DNA from 2 places in the Streptomyces sp. SS7 genome. Region 2 is predicted to be linked to the other one. Evidence: riboswitches for the same ligand, from Rfam matches in the RefSeq annotation. Region 2 holds a riboswitch; the other holds the start of a gene.
What was found. Region 2 has a riboswitch for glycine ahead of gcvP (aminomethyl-transferring glycine dehydrogenase). Riboswitches for the same ligand answer to the same signal wherever they lie in the genome.
Positions count from the first base shown of each region.

Region 1: it holds a riboswitch for glycine, as region 2 does, so the genes downstream of both, gcvT (glycine cleavage system aminomethyltransferase GcvT) here and gcvP (aminomethyl-transferring glycine dehydrogenase) in region 2, are expected to answer to the same signal.

Region 1 is NZ_CP141223.1:3,015,714-3,020,726, forward strand. It holds gene U5640_RS13745 (enhanced serine sensitivity protein SseB) at 1-737, opposite strand, end outside; gene U5640_RS13750 (AAA family ATPase) at 828-1,535, opposite strand; glycine riboswitch at 1,716-1,816, shown strand; gene gcvT (glycine cleavage system aminomethyltransferase GcvT) at 1,978-3,096, shown strand; gene gcvH (glycine cleavage system protein GcvH) at 3,205-3,582, shown strand; gene glyA (serine hydroxymethyltransferase) at 3,597-4,862, shown strand; gene U5640_RS13770 (L-serine ammonia-lyase) at 4,920-5,013, shown strand, end outside.
Region 2 is NZ_CP141223.1:8,252,387-8,257,399, forward strand. It holds gene U5640_RS37910 (DNA polymerase IV) at 1-673, shown strand, start outside; gene U5640_RS37915 (PRC-barrel domain-containing protein) at 1,074-1,445, opposite strand; glycine riboswitch at 1,558-1,653, shown strand; gene gcvP (aminomethyl-transferring glycine dehydrogenase) at 1,838-4,723, shown strand; gene U5640_RS37925 (TOBE domain-containing protein) at 4,777-5,013, opposite strand, start outside.

The DNA.
Region 1 (5,013 bases), 5.2 Mb from region 2:
GCGACGTCCAGGAGGATCAGGTTGACCGGCCATCTCACCGGGGCCGCGCCCATCGCGCGGCCCAGGGCGTCCAGGGGGACCTCGCGGACCTCGGGTTCCAGGTGGGCGAGTTCGACGCCCACGAACATGACCGGGTCGGCCGTCTCGACGGCGGCGAGGCAGCGGCGGGCCGTGAGGACCACGCCGGTCGCCTCGAACTCGGCGGAGGCCTTCCCGAGGAACTCCATCGGGTCCTCCTGCCAGTCGGGCTCGAAGAGACGGACCCGGCCGCCGCTCGCGGGTCCGTCCAGTACCGTGCGGCCGCCGCGGCACAGCTCGGCCACGGCCGCCGGGGGCAGCGGGACGCCGACCGTGCCGTCCGGGTTGATGAGCAGCCCGGCCTGCGGGGGCAGTCCGCGGGCGAACTCGACCGCCGGGGCGATCGTGAACGACATGTGCGAGCCGGCGGCCAGGTGGAACTGCTCCTCGGAGCTGAACACCGGCACGTAGACCTGGCCCTCCAACTCCAGGGTGGGCAGGTCGAGGGGACCGCTGTGCGGGCCGCCGCCGTTGGGCAGGGGCACCCAGAGGAAGCTGCGCCCGAGCACCTCCACGATCCGCGCACCGGCGCCGGGCACGCCGAGGGAGACGGAGAGCACCTCCTCCAGTTCGTTGCCGGGCCATCCGCTGTGCGGATGGGGGTGCGCCTGCGCCGGGAAGCCCGGGGAGACCGGGAAGTCGGCCGGGGGGAAGTCCATCTGCCTACCGCCTGCTGGGAACCGCTGTCGAGGCTGAAAGGCTAGCGGGTACGCGGGGGCTTTCCCCCGTCCGCGGACGGTCCGGGGCGCTCATGCGGTGAACCCGATCTGCTGCAGGGCGTCCGCCGAGTCCCGGTCGAGCAGCACCGCCGAGCCGACCCCGGCGGGCAGCCGGCCCCGCTCCACGGCGCGGACCAGGCGGGCGGCGGCCCTGCGGTGCCGCAGGAAGGCGTACCGCGAGACACCGCGGCCGCGCTCGCGCTGGCCCTCGATCGCGGTGTCCGGGGTGACGTCGAGGAGGAGCAGGTGCAGGGTGCCGCCGCGGCGGCGGGCCTCCCGGGCCAGCCAGTCGCGCACCCAGGTCTGGGTCCCGCAGTCGTGCACGACGACGCCCTCGCCGGAGCGCAGGGCGCGGCGCAGTCCGGCGAAGTGGGCGAGGCGGACCAGAGGGCGGTACACGGCGTAGGGCAGGAGGCGGGGGGCGCGGGCGTCCCAGCGGTCGCGGGTGTCCTGGGAGTCGATGGCCGCGCCCCGCACGGCGCGCCGCATCAGCGTGGACTTGCCGCTGCCGGGGAGTCCGGTGACGACGACCAGGTCACGGGGGCCGAAGAGCAGTCCGTGCGGGCTGCGGCCGGCGCGCTCGCGCAGATCGCGGACGACGGGGACGGTCCGCGAAGCGCCGGCCTCCCGGGCCCGGCCCGCGGGCTGTGCGGGCAGTACGGGCAGTGCGGGCAGTGCGGGCAGCGTGAGCGCCGAGGTGGTCGCGAGTGCCGTGGTCCTCGCCGTGGTCCTGTCCACCGTGATCGTCCTCCCCTGGGGTTCGGGTAAGTCCCTCCTCCCCGTCGAGCGTAAAGAGAAGGTAATGCGCGAGGTCTCCTCATTTCGTGCGCGTACAGCAACAAGCCGGTTACAGATGCGGCCTGCCGCGATCGGGTGCGGGCGTGCAATGATGTCCGCGCCAACTGCATACCGGCCGTTTGAATCCGCGCGGGAGAGTCCCCGACAGCTGTGCGCACCGGGGCGCCGAAGGAGCAAGTCCCTCCCTTGAATCTCTCAGGCCCCGTTACCGCGCGGGCGAGGCACATCTGAAAAGCGGGCCGCCGTGTTCCGGTGGTCCCACCCAAGGTGCAAGCCGTGAACCCGTCCGCGGGTCATGGCGAACCTCTCAGGTTCCGATGACAGATGGGGAGGAACGGGCAGGAACGACCTCGCCCGTCATGCCTTGGGAGACGACCGTCCGATGAGCAGTAACCCACCCCGTCGTACCGCGCTCGATGCCCTGCACCGTTCGCTCGGCGCGACCATGACCGACTTCGCCGGCTGGGACATGCCGCTGCGCTACGGCTCCGAGCGCGACGAGCACCTGGCCGTGCGGACCAGGGCCGGACTCTTCGACCTCTCGCACATGGGCGAGATCGCGGTGACCGGGCCGCAGGCCGCCGAGCTGCTGAACCACGCGCTGGTGGGCGACATCGCCGCCGTCGGCGTGGGCCGCGCCCGCTACACCATGATCTGCCGGGAGGACGGCGGCATCCTGGACGACCTGATCGTGTACCGGCTCGGCGGGACCGAGTACCTGGTCGTCGCCAACGCCTCCAACGCCCAGGTGGTGCTGGACGCGCTGGTGGAGCGGTCCGCCGGGTTCGACGCCGAGGTGCGCGACGACCGGGACGCGTACGCGCTGATCGCCGTCCAGGGACCGGAGTCGCCGGGCATCCTGAAGTCGCTCACCGACGCCGACCTCGACGGCCTGAAGTACTACGCGGGCCTGCCCGGCACCGTCGCCGGGGTCCCCGCGCTGATCGCGCGCACCGGGTACACCGGCGAGGACGGCTTCGAGCTGTTCGTGCGGCCGGAGCACGCGGTCGGGCTGTGGCAGGCGCTGACCGAGGCCGGCCGGGACGTCGGGCTGGTCCCCTGCGGTCTGTCCTGCCGGGACACCCTGCGCCTGGAGGCGGGCATGCCGCTGTACGGGCATGAGCTGAGCACGTCGCTGACGCCGTTCGACGCCGGGCTCGGCCGGGTCGTGAAGTTCGGGAAGGAGGGCGACTTCGTGGGGCGTACGGCCCTGGAGGCGGCGGCCGAACGCGCGGCGTCGTCCCCTCCGCGGGTCCTGGTCGGCCTGGTCGCCGAGGGCCGGCGCATCCCGCGCGCCGGGTACCCCGTCGTCTCCGGCGGCCAGGTGATCGGCGAGGTCACCTCCGGCGCCCCCTCCCCCACCCTGGGCAAGCCCATCGCGATGGCCTACGTCGACGCCGCGCACGCCGCGCCCGGCACCGGGGGCGTCGGGGTGGACATCCGGGGCAGCCACGAGCCGTACGAGGTCGTGGCCCTGCCCTTCTACAAGCGCCAGAAGTAACCACCGACCCCGCCCGGCACGTGACCCTGCGCACATTCGCGCAGCTCACGCCCGTTCTGAGCGGTCCCCATTCATCAGCACTCCCTCGCGTACAGGAGAATTCAGGCCATGAGCAACCCCCAGCAGCTGCGCTACAGCAAGGAACACGAGTGGCTGTCGGCCGCCGAGGACGGCGTCTCGACGGTGGGCATCACCGAGCACGCGGCCAACGCGCTCGGCGATGTCGTCTTCGTGCAGCTCCCGGAGGTCGGGGCCACGGTGACCGCGGGCGAGTCCTGCGGTGAGCTGGAGTCGACCAAGTCGGTCAGCGAGCTGTACTCGCCGGTCGACGGCGAGATCGTCGAGGTCAACCAGGACGTCGTCGACGACCCGTCGCTGGTGAACTCCGCCCCCTTCGAGGGCGGGTGGCTGTTCAAGGTTCGCGCCGCCGGTGAGCAGGAGGAACTGCTGTCCGCCGACGAGTACACCGCCTACACCGCCGGCTGAGGATGACCGTCCAGATGACTGTTCTGAACACCCCCCTGCACGAGCTCGACCCGGAGATCGCGGCCGCGGTCGACGCCGAGCTGCACCGTCAGCAGTCCACGCTCGAGATGATCGCGTCGGAGAACTTCGCTCCGCTCGCGGTCATGGAGGCGCAGGGCTCGGTCCTGACCAACAAGTACGCCGAGGGCTACCCGGGCCGCCGCTACTACGGCGGCTGCGAGCACGTGGACGTGGCCGAGCAGATCGCGATCGACCGGGTCAAGGACCTGTTCGGCGCCGAGTACGCCAACGTCCAGCCGCACTCGGGCGCCTCCGCCAACCAGGCCGCCCTGTTCGCGCTGGCCCAGCCCGGCGACACGATCCTCGGCCTGGACCTGGCCCACGGCGGCCACCTCACCCACGGCATGCGGCTGAACTTCTCCGGCAAGCAGTTCAACGTGGTCGCCTACCACGTCGACGCGGCGACCGGGCTGGTCGACATGGCCGAGGTGGAGAAGCTCGCCCTGGAGCACCGCCCCAAGGTGATCATCGCGGGCTGGTCGGCCTACCCGCGCCAGCTCGACTTCGCCGAGTTCCGCCGTATCGCGGACGCGGCCGGCGCCCACCTGTGGGTGGACATGGCCCACTTCGCCGGCCTGGTCGCCGCGGGCCTGCACGCCAGCCCCGTCCCCTACGCCGACGTGGTCACCTCCACCACCCACAAGACCCTCGGCGGCCCGCGCGGCGGGATCATCCTGGCGAAGAAGGAGTTCGCGAAGAAGCTGAACTCCTCCGTCTTCCCCGGCTTCCAGGGCGGCCCCCTGGAGCACGTGATCGCCGCCAAGGCCGTCTCCTTCAAGGTCGCCGCCTCGCCGGAGTTCAAGGAGCGCCAGCAGCGCACCCTGGAGGGCGCGCGCATCCTGGCCGAGCGCCTGACCGCCCCGGACGCCCGGGAGGCCGGCATCGACGTGCTGTCCGGCGGCACCGACGTGCACCTGATCCTCGTCGACCTGCGCGCCTCCGAGCTGGACGGGCAGCAGGCCGAGGACCGCCTCCACGAGGTCGGCATCACCGTCAACCGCAACGCCGTCCCCGACGACCCGCGCCCGCCGATGGTCACCTCCGGCCTGCGCATCGGCACCCCGGCCCTCGCCACCCGCGGCTTCACCGCCGAGGACTTCGCCGAGGTCGCCGACGTCATCGCCCAGGCCCTCAAGCCGGTCTACGACGCCGCGGCGCTCAAGGCCCGGGTCGAGGCCCTCGCCGACAAGCACCCGCTCTACCCCGCTCTGGACAAGTAGTTCCCCGGTGGGGGTACCCGAAGGCGTGTGCCCCCGCCCTTCCTGTGAGGAAACCCTGTGGCCATCTCGGTCTTCGACCTCTTCTCGATCGGCATCGGCCCGTCCAGCTCGCACACGGTCGGCCCGATGCGCGCGGCCCGGATGTTCGCGC
Region 2 (5,013 bases):
GAAGTCGGTCTCGGTCGAGGACACCTACGACGTCGACATCCATGACCGGTTGCGGGTGGAGCTGGAGGTGAAGCGGCTGGCGGAGCGTTGTGTGCGCAGACTGCGGGGCTCCGGTCTGTCCGGGCGGACGATCGTGCTGAAGGTGCGCCGCTACGACTTCTCCACGCTCACCCGGTCCGAGACGCTCCGTGGCCCCACGGACGATCCGGCGGTGGTGCGGGAGGCCGCCGGGCGTCTGCTGGACTCCGTCGACACCACGGGTGGGGTGCGGCTGCTCGGGGTCGGTGTCAGTGGTCTGGCGGACTTCACCCAGGAGGACCTGTTCGCCCAGGCCGCCGGGGAGGAGCCGGGCGACGGGGCCGAGGAGGAGGATCCCGGCGAGACCGCCGTGCCGCAGGCCGTGCCGGCCGAGCACCGGTGGAGCCCCGGCTGCGACGTGGTCCACGCCGAGCTGGGGCCCGGCTGGGTGCAGGGGAGTGGGCTGGGCCGGGTCACCGTGCGCTTCGAGACCCCGGAGTCGGAGCCGGGGCGGGTACGGACGTTCCGGATGGACGATCCGGCTCTTGCGGCGGCGGAGCCGTTGCCACTGGTACGGCCGAGACCGGCCGAGGACGCCGGTACCCACCGGGACGGCGATCTCGGGGACGGCGAGGGCATCAGGACGGCGGGGTGAGCTGGGGCGGTGAGGGCCGCCTGGCTGATGGATGCCGCTGGGATGGCGAGGCTCACGGCGGTGCCCATAGGGATGACGGTGCCGGCCGGTAGGGCGGCCGTCACGCCGGGGATGGCGAGGACTGTGGAGGTAGTGGCGCTGGCGGGGACGGCTTGGAGGGCGGTGCCTCCCCGGCTGGGCGGTCCCAGCGGGATGTAGGGGCCACGGGGACGGCGGTACCCACCCCAACTGTCGGGCGCGTGGGGGCGGTGAGGCCCACCGGGAGGGTGGCTGGGTGCCGAGAGGCGGGGTGCACGGGCCGTTCCGTGCACCCGGGATGTCGGCGACCTCGTTGCGGGGATGTCGGCGACCGCCGGGACGGCGGTGGCTCTCGGAGGGGGAAGTGGGGCCGGCGGTCGGGTCAGGTTTCGTCTGTGCCTGCCAGGTGGCCGAAGTCGTGGTCCGGGAGGGGTGGGGGAGCGGCGACGTCCAGGCCGTAGTGGTGGTAGAGCTGGAGTTCCTGTTCCGGGGAGAGGTGCCGGCCGACGCCGAAGTCGGGTGCGTCCTTGATCAGGGCCCGGTCGAAGGGGACGTGGAGGGTGCCCTCGACCAGCTCGCTGGGTTCGAGGGGGACGAAGGCGTCCCGGGAGAACAGCCCGGTGCGTATCGCGGCCCACTCGGGCACACCGGTCGCGTCGTCGAGATAGACCTCGTCGACGGTGCCGATCTTGGTGCCGTTGCGGTCGAACGCCTTGCGGCCGATCAGGTTGCGCGGATCGATATCGGTCTGCACGGGCCCTCCACTTGGTCGCAACTCATCCGTAAGCACTACAAAAGAACACATTGGGACGAGCGGCCACTCGAGCCGTCCTCATGGACCTCGCTGGTAGTCTGGCAACGGCTGCTGACCCCGTGCGGGAGAGTCCTCCGGAGATCACCGGAGGCGCCGAAGGAGCAACTCCTCCCCGGAATCTCTCAGGCACACGTACCGCGCGGACGAGGTCACTCTGGAAAGCAGGACGGAAGTCGACGGCGTCGACGGCCTCCGTCCTCACCGACGGTGAAAGCCGGCTGCCCGGTGGCGGCCGGTGAAGCTCTCAGGTTGAGATGACAGAGGGGGAGGCCGTCCGGGCACCCGCGCCGTGGTGCCCCTCGAAGGTCGCGTCAGACCAGGAGGCCTCAGACATGACCGCCGATCGCATTCCGCTCACCCGGCTCGAACAGGGCATCCCCTTCGAGCAGCGTCACATAGGGCCCGACCAGGAGGCGCGGGCCAAGATGCTCGCGCACGTCGGCTACGGCTCGCTCGACGAGCTGACCGCCGCCGCCGTCCCGGACGTGATCAAGAACGCCGACGCGCTCGACCTGCCGGGCGCGCGCACCGAGGCCGAGGTCCTGGCCGAGCTGCGCTCGCTGGCCGACCGCAACCAGGTCCTCGGCTCCATGATCGGCCTCGGCTACTACGGCACCTTCACGCCGCCGGTGATCCTGCGCAACGTCATGGAGAACCCGGCCTGGTACACGGCCTACACGCCGTACCAGCCGGAGATCTCGCAGGGCCGGCTGGAGGCGCTGCTGAACTTCCAGACCATGGTCGCCGACCTCACCGGGCTGCCCACCTCCGGTGCCTCGCTGCTCGACGAGGGCACGGCCGCCGCCGAGGCGATGGCCCTGTCCCGGCGCATGGGGAAGAACAAGAAGGGCCTCTTCCTCGTCGACGCCGATGTGCTGCCCCAGACCATCGCCGTGCTGCAGACCCGTGCCGAGCCGACCGGCGTGGAGATCGTGGTCGCCGATCTCGCCGAGGGCATCCCCGCCGAGATCGCCGGACGTGAGATCAACGGCGTGCTGCTCCAGTACCCGGGCGCCTCCGGAGCCGTACGCGACATCAAGGCCGTCATCGACCAGGCGCACGGGCTCGGCGCGCTCGTCACCGTCGCCGCCGACCTGCTGGCCCTGACGCTGCTGAAGTCGCCCGGCGAGCTGGGCGCGGACATCGCCGTCGGGACGACCCAGCGGTTCGGTGTGCCGATGGGCTTCGGCGGACCGCACGCCGGATACATGGCGGTCCAGGAGAAGTTCGCCCGCAGCCTGCCCGGACGGCTCGTCGGGGTGTCCGTGGACGCGGACGGGCACAAGGCCTACCGGCTCGCGCTCCAGACACGGGAGCAGCACATCCGCCGGGAGAAGGCCACCAGCAACATCTGCACCGCCCAGGTGCTGCTCGCGGTCATGGCCGGCATGTACGCCGTCTACCACGGGCCCGACGGGCTGCGGACGATCGCCGGGCGCACCCACCGCTACGCCGCGGTCCTCGCCGCGGGCCTCACGGCCGGCGGGGTCGAGGTCGTGCACGGCTCCTACTTCGACACACTGACCGTGCGCGTGCCGGGCAGGGCCGGCGGGATCGTCGCCGACGCCCGCGGGGGCGGGGTCAACCTGCGCCTCGTCGACGCGGACCACGTCTCGATCGCGTGCGACGAGACCACGACGCGGGCCCAGCTGGCCGCCGTATGGGCCGCTTTCGGTGTGGACGGGGACGTCGAGGCGCTCGACGCGGCCGCCGCGGACGCGCTGCCCGAGGGGCTGCTGCGCGCCGACGCGATCCTCACCCACCCCGTCTTCCACGAGCACCGCTCCGAGACCGCGATGCTGCGCTACCTGCGCCGGCTCGCCGACCGGGACTACGCGCTCGACCGGGGCATGATCCCGCTGGGCTCCTGCACCATGAAGCTCAACGCGACCACCGAGATGGAGCCGGTCACCTGGCCCGAGTTCGGGCAGCTGCACCCCTTCGCGCCCGCCGAGCAGGCCGAGGGCTACCTCACGCTCATCCGGGAGCTGGAGGACCGGCTCGCCGAGGTCACCGGGTACGACAAGGTGTCGCTCCAGCCCAACGCCGGATCGCAGGGCGAGCTGGCGGGGCTGCTCGCGGTGCGCGGTTACCACCGGGCGAACGGGGACGAGCAGCGGACGGTGTGTCTCATTCCGTCCTCCGCGCACGGCACCAACGCGGCGAGCGCCGTGATGGCCGGTATGAAGGTCGTGGTCGTGAAGACCGCGGAGGACGGCGAGATCGACGTCGAGGACCTGCGGGCGAAGATCGAACGGCACCGTGACGAGCTGGCCGTGCTGATGATCACCTACCCGTCGACGCACGGGGTGTTCGAGGAGCACGTCGCCGACATCTGCGCCCAGGTCCACGACGCGGGCGGACAGGTCTACGTCGACGGCGCCAACCTCAACGCGCTCGTCGGGCTGGCCAAGCCGGGCCACTTCGGCGGTGACGTCTCCCACCTGAACCTGCACAAGACCTTCTGCATCCCGCACGGCGGCGGCGGTCCCGGCGTCGGCCCCGTCGCCGTACGGTCGCATCTCGCGCCGTATCTGCCGAACCACCCGCTCCAGCCCGCCGCCGGGCCGGAGACGGGTGTCGGACCGATCTCGGCCGCGCCCTGGGGCTCCGCGGGCATCCTGCCGATCTCGTGGGCGTACGTGCGGCTCATGGGCGGCGAGGGGCTGAAGCGGGCCACCCAGGTGGCGGTGCTCAGCGCCAACTACATCGCCAAGCGGCTCGAGCCGCACTACCCGGTGCTGTACACCGGCCCGGGCGGGCTGGTCGCGCACGAGTGCATCATCGACCTGCGGCCGCTGACCAAGGCGACCGGGGTGAGCGTGGACGACGTGGCGAAGCGGCTGATCGACTACGGCTTCCACGCGCCGACCATGTCGTTCCCGGTGGCGGGGACGCTGATGATCGAGCCGACCGAGTCCGAGGACATCATCGAGCTGGACCGGTTCTGCGAGGCGATGATCGCCATCCGCGCGGAGATCGAGAAGGTGGGCTCCGGGGAGTGGCCGGCGGAGGACAACCCGCTGTCCCAGGCACCGCACACCGCCCGTGCGCTCGGCGGGGAGTGGGAGCACGCGTACACCCGTGAGGAGGCCGTCTTCCCGGCCGGGGTGTCCGTGGCCGACAAGTACTGGCCGCCGGTGCGCCGGATCGACCAGGCCTTCGGTGACCGGAACCTGGTCTGCTCGTGCCCGCCGCTGGACGCGTACGAGGACTGATCGGCAGGAGAGCGCAGGGCCCGTCCGGATGCCGGACGGGCCCTCGCCCGTTCTCAGGCCGTCGCCAGGGACACCTCGGTTGCCTTGATCAGGGCGATGACGTCGGAGCCCACGAAGAGCCCGAGGTCGACGGCCGCGTCCTTGGTGATCGCCGCGGTGAGCGCCCCGCCGGCCACGGAGACCTTCACGACGGCCATGACCGTGCCGGTCGTCAGCCCGGTGATGGTGCCGGGGACCTGGTTGCGGATGGAAAGGCCCTCGACTCGGTGGCTGGCCAGGGAGACCTCCGT